2 regions of the Lactiplantibacillus sp. DA1 genome follow, and region 1 is predicted to be linked to the other one. Evidence: a T-box and tRNA genes for the amino acid it is inferred to sense, from the RefSeq annotation. Region 1 holds a T-box; the other holds one or more tRNA genes.
The links. The T-box of region 1 lies ahead of leuS (leucine--tRNA ligase). A T-box ahead of a tRNA ligase gene usually reads a tRNA of that ligase, here a tRNA-Leu.
Positions count from the first base shown of each region.

Region 2: it encodes a tRNA-Leu, which carries the amino acid that the T-box ahead of leuS (leucine--tRNA ligase) is inferred to sense. The anticodon was not compared.

Region 1 is NZ_JAWHTQ010000004.1:30,154-34,582, reverse strand. Features, by position in the region: gene leuS (leucine--tRNA ligase) at 1-1,813, opposite strand, end outside; T-box leader at 1,953-2,163, opposite strand; gene RXV91_RS07305 (phosphatase PAP2 family protein) at 2,275-2,961, shown strand; gene RXV91_RS07300 (class I SAM-dependent methyltransferase) at 3,030-3,557, shown strand; gene RXV91_RS07295 (hypothetical protein) at 3,653-3,850, opposite strand; gene RXV91_RS07290 (accessory Sec system glycosyltransferase Asp1) at 3,880-4,429, opposite strand, start outside.
Region 2 is NZ_JAWHTQ010000001.1:536,690-541,118, forward strand. Features, by position in the region: gene RXV91_RS02480 (hypothetical protein) at 1-107, shown strand, start outside; gene RXV91_RS02485 (SH3 domain-containing protein) at 359-1,537, opposite strand; tRNA gene RXV91_RS02490 (tRNA-Leu) at 1,813-1,897, opposite strand; gene thrB (homoserine kinase) at 1,953-2,828, opposite strand; gene RXV91_RS02500 (homoserine dehydrogenase) at 2,837-4,123, opposite strand; gene RXV91_RS02505 (SprT family protein) at 4,189-4,429, opposite strand, start outside.

The sequences.
Region 1 (4,429 bases):
ACCGCAACGTATCGGCACCATATTGGTCAACAATGTCATCGGGGTTAACCACGTTTCCCCGCGACTTAGACATCTTTTCGTGATTATCACCCAAAATCATCCCTTGGTTAACTAACTTCTGGAATGGTTCCTTGGTTGGCACAACGCCTAAGTCATATAAGAACTTGTGCCAGAAACGTGCGTAAAGCAGATGTAAGACCGCGTGTTCGGCACCGCCAACGTATAAGTCAACGGGTGACCAGTACTTCAACTTGTCATAATCGGCCAAAGCTTCACGGTTGTGCGGATCAACATAACGCAAGAAGTACCATGAACTCCCGGCCCATTGTGGCATCGTGTTGGTTTCACGCTTCCCCTTACGACCGTTTTCATCCACGACATTTACCCAGTCGTCGATATTCGCTAACGGGCTTTCACCAGTTCCTGATGGTTCCAGGTTCTTAGTTGCTGGTAACCGCAATGGTAATTCGTCTTCAGGAACCAACGTCGTTTCACCGTCTTCCCAGTGAATAACCGGAATCGGTTCACCCCAGTACCGTTGCCGTGAAAAGATCCAATCACGTAACCGATAGTTGACCTTCTTTTCACCGGCATGGTGTTCACCTAACCAGTCAATCATCTTATCAATCGCTGGTTGCTTAGCTAAACCATCAACAAAACCTGAGTTGATGTGTTCCCCGTCGCCAGTGTAAGCTTGTTGGTCATAATCATTATCACCCGCAATGACAGGTTTGATTGGCAAATCAAATTTTTGTGCAAATTCAAAGTCCCGATCATCATGAGCAGGCACTGCCATGATGGCCCCAGTTCCATATGAAGCCAGAACGTAATCGGCAATCCAGATTGGCAGTTTTTCACCATTAACCGGGTTGATACCGTAGCTCCCAGTGAAGACCCCGGTCTTGTCCTTATTCAAATCAGTCCGTTCGAGGTCTGACTTGCTGGCGATTTTAGCTTTATATGCTTTGATAGCGTCCGCTTGTTCGGGTGTCGTCAATTGTTCAACTAAGTCGTGTTCAGGTGCCAAGACCATGTAACTTGCGCCAAACAGCGTGTCTGGCCGCGTTGAGAACACTTCAATCTCGGTATCGTCAGGTTGACCAGCAACCTTGAAACGAATGGATGCGCCGACTGAGCGGCCAATCCAGTTACGTTGTTGTTCCTTGATGTTTTCTGGCCAATCAATATCGTCCAGGTCATCAATCAACCGGTCCGCATAGGCCGTAATTTTGAGGCTCCATTGCTTCATTGGCACCCGGTAAACATCATAGCCACCGCGTTCCGTCTTACCATCAACCACTTCTTCGTTAGAAACAACCGTTCCGCCCATCATATCGGGAGCCCAGTTGACCAACGTTTCAGATTCGTAAGCCAAGCCCTTCTTATAGAGCTGTTCAAAGATCCACTGCGTCCACTTGTAGTAACTTGGATCAGTCGTATTCACTTCACGGTCCCAGTCATATGAGAAACCTAATGACCGAATCTGACGCTTGAAGTTTTTGATGTTCTTGGCCGTAAAGTCCTTCGGGTTATGCCCCGTCTTGAGCGCATATTGTTCAGCGGGTAAACCGAATGCGTCCCAACCCATTGGATGTAAGACATTGTACCCTTGCATCCGCTTGAACCGTGACATAATATCCGTGGCTGTATACCCTTCAGGATGTCCAACGTGTAATCCTTGACCAGATGGGTATGGGAACATGTCTAAGGCGTAATACTTCTTCTTATCCGTCGTGTCTAATGTTTTGAAGGTTTTATTTTCCTTCCAATAATGCTGCCATTTGCGTTCAATGACTTTATGGTTGTATGCCATAGTAGTGCCCCTTTCTTGCTGCCTTGTATGTAAAAGCTAGCATTGCGACTTTCCAACTGACTATTCAAGACGGCCATTTTCATGCTTCAACTCAGTAAAAGCGGTTAAAAAACAAAAAAATCCTATAAGCCAATTAAGCTTATAGGACGAAAACGGATTCCGCGGTACCACCTATGATTCCACGTTATCGTGGCCTCTTGGGAATCTTAACGCGAAACCACGTCCGTACCTACAATCTTGTTCAGCCGGAAGACTCGAAGGTGAGTTCATGGTTAATGAATCCCCGTTTGCAACCACCACGGAGTTTCTGTAAAACACCAACCACTACTATTCCTTCTCAGAGTCGTAAAGTTATTGTTTTCATAGTAGCAAACCACCACACTTTTTTCAAGAGGCCACGCCCTGTCGGCGACAAATTTTATCATTAGTCGACAAACGGCGACATCATAAAAAATGCTATAATGGTTGCAATAAATTATTTATCGGAGGAATCTGTATTGAAGCAACGAACTTGGCAACGTTCGGACAGTCTCATCTTACTTATTTTTATTGTGTGGCTAGGCTGGACGGCCGCGGTGTGGCAACGAGCACCTTGGTTGACGCACTTTGACACCACGGTTGCTAATTTTTGGCATCACAGTCCCCAGTGGTTTCAACACGCGATGGTCACGTATACGCAGCTTGGTAATCCTCACATTATCACCATTATAACGTTGACTATTGGTCTGGCACTCTGGCTGGGTCATAACCCACGCGGCGCAGTCTTCTTTTGGGTCAACACCTGGCTGATTGCTGGCTACGGTAATTATCTCATCAAACAGGTCATCATGCGGCCACGGCCAACCGCTTGGCGACTTGTCCAAATTGGAGGATATAGTTACCCCAGCGGGCACTCGACAACAACGACCGTCCTTATCGGTAGTCTGCTCGTGTTGGCCTTTGACTACTGGCATCGCAATGCCCTGACTGGCTGGCTCACTGTCCTCGGCGTAACGGCCATCTTGTTAATGATGATCAGCCGGGTCATCGTGGGCGTCCACTATCCCAGCGATACAATCGGTGGCCTTTTACTTGGAAGTGTTTTACTATATATAAGTGTGCGTTTCAGTACGCGTTATCGGCACGGACCGCTTCGACTGCGGCCTTAATTCATGAATTCAACAAGGGGGTAACACTCATTCAACTCAGTTCGGCATTAGCTTATAGCCACACACTGATGAACCAAGTCGTCAATCCCGGTGATCACGTGATTGACGCGACGGTTGGCAATGGCCATGATACCGTCTACCTCGCCAAGCTGGTCGGCACTACCGGTCACGTCGACGGGTTCGACATTCAATCAGCGGCCATTGAAGCGACGACGACTGCCTTAGATAAAGCAGCGCTTAACCATCAAGTCACTCTGTGGCAAACGGGCCATGAACACATCGCAGATAAGATTGCCGCTGATCAACCTATCAAGTGTGCCGTCTTTAACCTGGGCTATTTACCAGGTGGCGATAAACAAATCATTACGAAACCAACGACAACGTTAACGGCCGTAAAAGCCATTCAAGAACGCCTCGTCACCAACGGACTCATTATCCTGCTAGTCTATGCTGGTCATCCCGGTGGTGCGACAGAAGCACAAGCCGTTTTGGATTACGTAACGAATTTAGACCAGCATCAATTCCAAGTCCTACAATATCAGTTTATTAATCAAGTCCATGTGCCGCCATATTTGTTGGCCATTCAGAAACGTTAATTTAACGATAAATTAGCCGAAAAGACCTGTCAGACGATTAGCTTCGTCTGACAGGTCTTTTCAATTAGATATTTAACTTAAAAACCAATGGTACCTTACTTCTCCCACGGATACTTACCGTTCTCATCCTTAGGGGTATTGCGCATAATCCGCTTAGTTCCTTCATCCATCTCGTTACGCCGCTTCTTACGATTATGGTGACGAACAATTAGGACAAGACCACCGATGCCACAGTACACGATCATTCGGGTAAACATCTTAACGGTCCCATAGATGGTCATAATCATTAACATTTTGCGTCCTCCCCTGCCGTCAAATCTACTTAAGCCGTGACCTTAGCAGGCTTAAAGTAATCTAACAATGCCTGCCACTGTTTGAAAACGGCTTCTTCTGAATAACGCTTGGCATTTTCATAGGCCTGAGCACTGTATTGCGCCAGCTGCGCTTGATTCTTCAACAATTCTAAAATCGTTTTGGTCAATTGTTGCACATCGCCGTCTGTCGTTAGGGCCCCACTCTTATGATCCTGAATAATATCACTCGGGCCGTACTTTACGTCATTGGCAACCATTGGTAACCCATGGGCTTGAGCTTCTAGCAACATCAATGAGAACCCTTCAGCTCGACTTGGCAAAAGTCCTAATTGGGCCCGGTTGTAAACGGCATTGACATCCGTGGTATACCCCTTGAACAACACCACCTCTTCCAAGTGTGCTGCAGCAACTTGTGCATGTAGCTGCTTTTCAATATCCCCGTTCGCATAACCCCATAATTCCAACTTGGCATCAGGAAACTGCTTGTGAACTTCGACAAAGGCTTCAATTGAGTGATTCTGTTGCTTTTCAGGTGCCAGCCGCGCAACTTGCACGACG
Region 2 (4,429 bases), on a different contig from region 1:
AGCTAGTCATGGTATTTTCTTATGGGAACGGGTTACCATACCGGCCAAATTACCTTGGTAAGAAGTGGCAAGAAACGATTAAAGATTACAAAGATGTCCCGCATTAATCTTTATACGCCCTACGACACACCTACGCGACAATTAACTACCACCACAACCAAAATGTCTTAACAATTGCAACAAGCTTAGGACACCACGTAGAGACGTTTGAACGCTACTACGTTCACCCACTAGAAGAACAACAAAAGAAGCTAGCCCAATTCGATTTTATGAATAACTAGCTGGCAATAAAAATAAGACGGTCTACTAAGAAAGTAGGTCGTCTTATTTTGGTTCTATGATTTAAGAACTAAATTTCTTAGTCATTAATATTTAAATATTGGGTTTGAATCCAGCCAGATTCATCATTATAACCATACGGAATTTTAACTTGTGACCATCTTCCAATGTGCTTAATAACTTTCACTTCAGTTTGTGCAGGTAATTTCACCATAATTTTCGCACTATTTGAACGTCCAATCCTAATATTTGCTTCACTTACATCTATATAAGCTTTTGGTGACATCCAACCAGCGTTAAGAACACCATAATATACAGCTTCATCTAATTTTCCAACAACAAATGGTGTTGCCCAAGCAATCAACAATGGTAATAAAACTTGAACGAAAACGACTCGTAAGACCGTTCTTGCAACTAAGTGTGCCTTATTATTTTTGTCAGTTGCGATTTTATCCCAGGACTTAATTCTTTCATTAAACGGTTTGCTATCATCGTTGCTCTTAACAAAATCAGCAATTTCTTTATCTGTAACATCTTTTTCATTGATTGGTGCTGTAGAATATTCTGATATTATATCCATACTTTCATTATCGATATCGGTATTATCTTTAGGGGCGAGTTGTATATTATGCTTCTTCTTTAAATTATTCAGTCTATCCAATTCGGCTGTAAAATCATTTGTAAAATTTTTAGAATAAAAATAAGTTTCTGCGTTGGCTTTCTGCATTTTGGCTAAATTATCAGTTAATTTGTCCGTAGAAAATTTAGGGTCACCAACTGCTTTCACCTTATTTTTCCAGTCAGCACCTAAAATATCGCCAATTGTTTCATGGTTCATGTGACTTGCACGTTTTAACAAACCGTCCACAGCACGTTTATTGTATGTTGGATATCCTTTACTACCACTTCGCTTTGCAGACTTTAACATATTATCCACGAAGTTCTTATTATATGTTGGGTATCCTTTACTGCCACTTCGCTTTGCAGACTTTAACATATTATCCACGAAGTTCTTATTGTATGTTGGGTATCCTTTACTACCACTTCGCTTTGCAGACTTTTTCATTTGTTCAATATTCTTTAGTCCACCATTAAAATAATTTCTTGCTGACTCCGGGTTACTTAATATATTGGCCATTCTTTTTGCATCAGCGATTTGCTTATTAATATCACCTGCAGTCGGCATGTTTCTGGCACTTAGTCTTTGTAACTTGTTAAAATCACGATTAAATCCGTTAGGTAAACTATCTTCAACCATCTTTATCCCCCGCTCAGCATGAATTATTATTTTAATTATCAATATATTATATAATAACAGTAAGGTGATTAAACCACTCAAATGGAGCTTAAGAATTTAACGTAATACCAATTTGGATGCAAAAACAAGGTGCTTGAAACATCTATACACCGGTCTTCAGACGCCCTCCGTAACATGCAAAATCGCATGCTGACCAATTTTGACAAGTTCGGGGCAAAACAAAAGAGCCTCGAAACGCCGGTATATCAGCATTTCAAAGCTCTTATTATAAGTAGTGCGGCCAAGAAGATTCGAACTTCCACCGGGTTAACCCCGACAAGATCCTTAATCTTGCGCGTCTGCCAATTCCGCCATGGCCGCATCACAACTCACAAAAAACATCATAACAAAATTTTGTGAGTCTGACAAGCTTATTTTAAGATTTTTGTACTTTTACCCCAGTTGCATCCATTGGCAATAGGAATAATTGACCGGTTAACGTCGCATCTTGGCCTAATTGTGCTTGCAACGTGGCGAGTTGACCGTAATCACCCAACGTAATCACCGTTGGCCCAGCACCGCTCAAATACGTCCCCGTTAATCCCAGGGCGTGGGCATGGTCTCTGACCGTTTGTAGTGCTGGCACTAACTTAGCCCGATACTGCTCATGGAATTCATCCTGTTCTAACAGTGGTAACGCCACATCCCAATTTTGAGTTGCTAGAGCGGCCACTAACGTATTCGCCACACTACTACCAGTAATGGCTTGGTGGTACGCCAATTCAGTTGGTAAGGCTTGGCGACTGGCTGTCGTCAATAGCGGTTCGTTAGGCACGTAGACACTTGCAAAAAGCGTCGGTAGCGGTAACTTCACCGCGCGGACGCGTTCGTCAGTGTACGTCGCCACGACCAAACCACCTAACAAAGCCGGTGCCACATTATCTGGGTGCCCCTCCAATTGAGTGGCAACTTCCAGTAGCTCAGCAGAAGAGCGCGTTGCGCCGGTCAATTCGTTAGCCAGCACTAAGCCGGCTACGATGGCCGTCGAACTACTACCCAATCCGCGCGCCAATGGAATTTTAGAAGCCATCTGTAGATGCTGTGGATGTAAATCTGGTACCAAATGTAACGCAGTTTTAATAATTAAATTGCGTTCATCCGTCGGCACATCCGCCCCAAAAGGATGGTCGATTTGCCAATGATCACTAGGTTGTAAGACTTGTAACGTCAATTGCATATCTAGTGCTAGACCGATTGAGTCAAAACCGGGACCAAGATTAGCGGAAGTTGCCGGAACCGAAATCGTTAACATGTCCTCACCTACGCATTCTTCAAAACTTTATAACTCGCTAATAGTTGCATATTCTCTTGCTCACCGATTTCACGGGTGATGTCGGCTAACTGTTGATCATTCATAGCATGGGTAATAATCACAACACGAGCGTTGCCGTCACCTAATTGATTTTGAATGATTCGACTAAATGAGACTTCTGCGCGGGTCATAATCGCCGTCAATTTCATCATCATCCCTGGGACATCACGCATCTTCAAGGCAATAAAGTGAGGATACACAACATCTTCAGGTGTTGCTAAGACTGTCTCCTGGCGATAAGAGTTAAACGTGTTGCCAGTCGTATTCAACGCAATATTTTTCGCAACCGTTGTAATATCACTCAGCACACTGTTGGCGGTCGGGAGTTCTCCAGCGCCGGGACCGTAAAACATCGTGTTCCCCACAGCCGTTCCCGTTACCATCACAGCATTATTTTCATTTTGCACCGTGGCAAGTGGATGTTGATCAGAAACGAGCACAGGCCCGACTGATACCGCAATGCGATCGTCAATTTCTTCCGCAATCCCGAGTAATTTAATCGTATACCCAAGCTGGTGAGCTTCCGCGATATCCTCTGGGCTGATTTTCGTAATTCCCTGCACTTGAACGTGGTCGAGGGACAGACTCATCCCAAAGGCAAACTGCGTTAAGATAATCATCTTGAACGCCGCATCAAGACCTTCGACATCATTAGTGGGATCACTTTCGGCAAACCCCAAGTCTTGTGCTGAGCTCAAGGCCTGGTCATACGACCAATGCTTAGTCAGCATCTGCGTCATGATGTAATTAGTGGTCCCGTTGACGATTCCCATAACCCGTTGAATCCGGTCAGCGGCGAAACTATTATCAATCGTCCGTAAGATTGGAATCCCACCAGCAACACTAGCTTCATAGAACAAGTCACGATGATTTTCACGAGCAATCTGAACCAACTCCCGGCCATATTGTGCAATCAAGTCCTTATTGGCCGTCACCACGTGTTTGCCAGCTTGCAAGGCTTGCGTAATATATTCCTTCGCCGGATGAATTGAACCCATCACTTCGACCATAATTTGAATGGACGGATCATCAAGTAGGGTCGCGATTTGGTCGGTCATCTGAACGTCCCCCAAATCAACTTGTTCGTGCTTTTTCAAGTTGTGGACAACTACGCAGGCTAGTTCCAACTTACGACCGGTAATTTCTGAAATCTTTTCCTGATGCGCTTGAAGCATTTTAACCACACCGGTGCCGACTGTGCCTAGTCCGACCACACCAATTTTAATCGTTTCCATCTTAATCCCTCCATATCAATAGTTAAGCTAATTCTATCGGAAGCGTACCACTTTAGCAAACCTTTTCAGACTAATTTAATTGGCCCCTGACAACGACCACACGTATAGCGGCGAGTGTCCATGCGGCGCTTGCGGTAATACCGCTGGCCACACCGTTGGCATTCATAAATATACCGATACGGCCGGGCCGTCGCCTGCTTCGGCGCTGGTGCATAGCGCGAGCCACCCACTTGCGCGAGTAATCGTTTAAAGTCTGCATCACGATGCCGATATCCCCGCTTAGTCAAATGTAAATGATAATGGCAC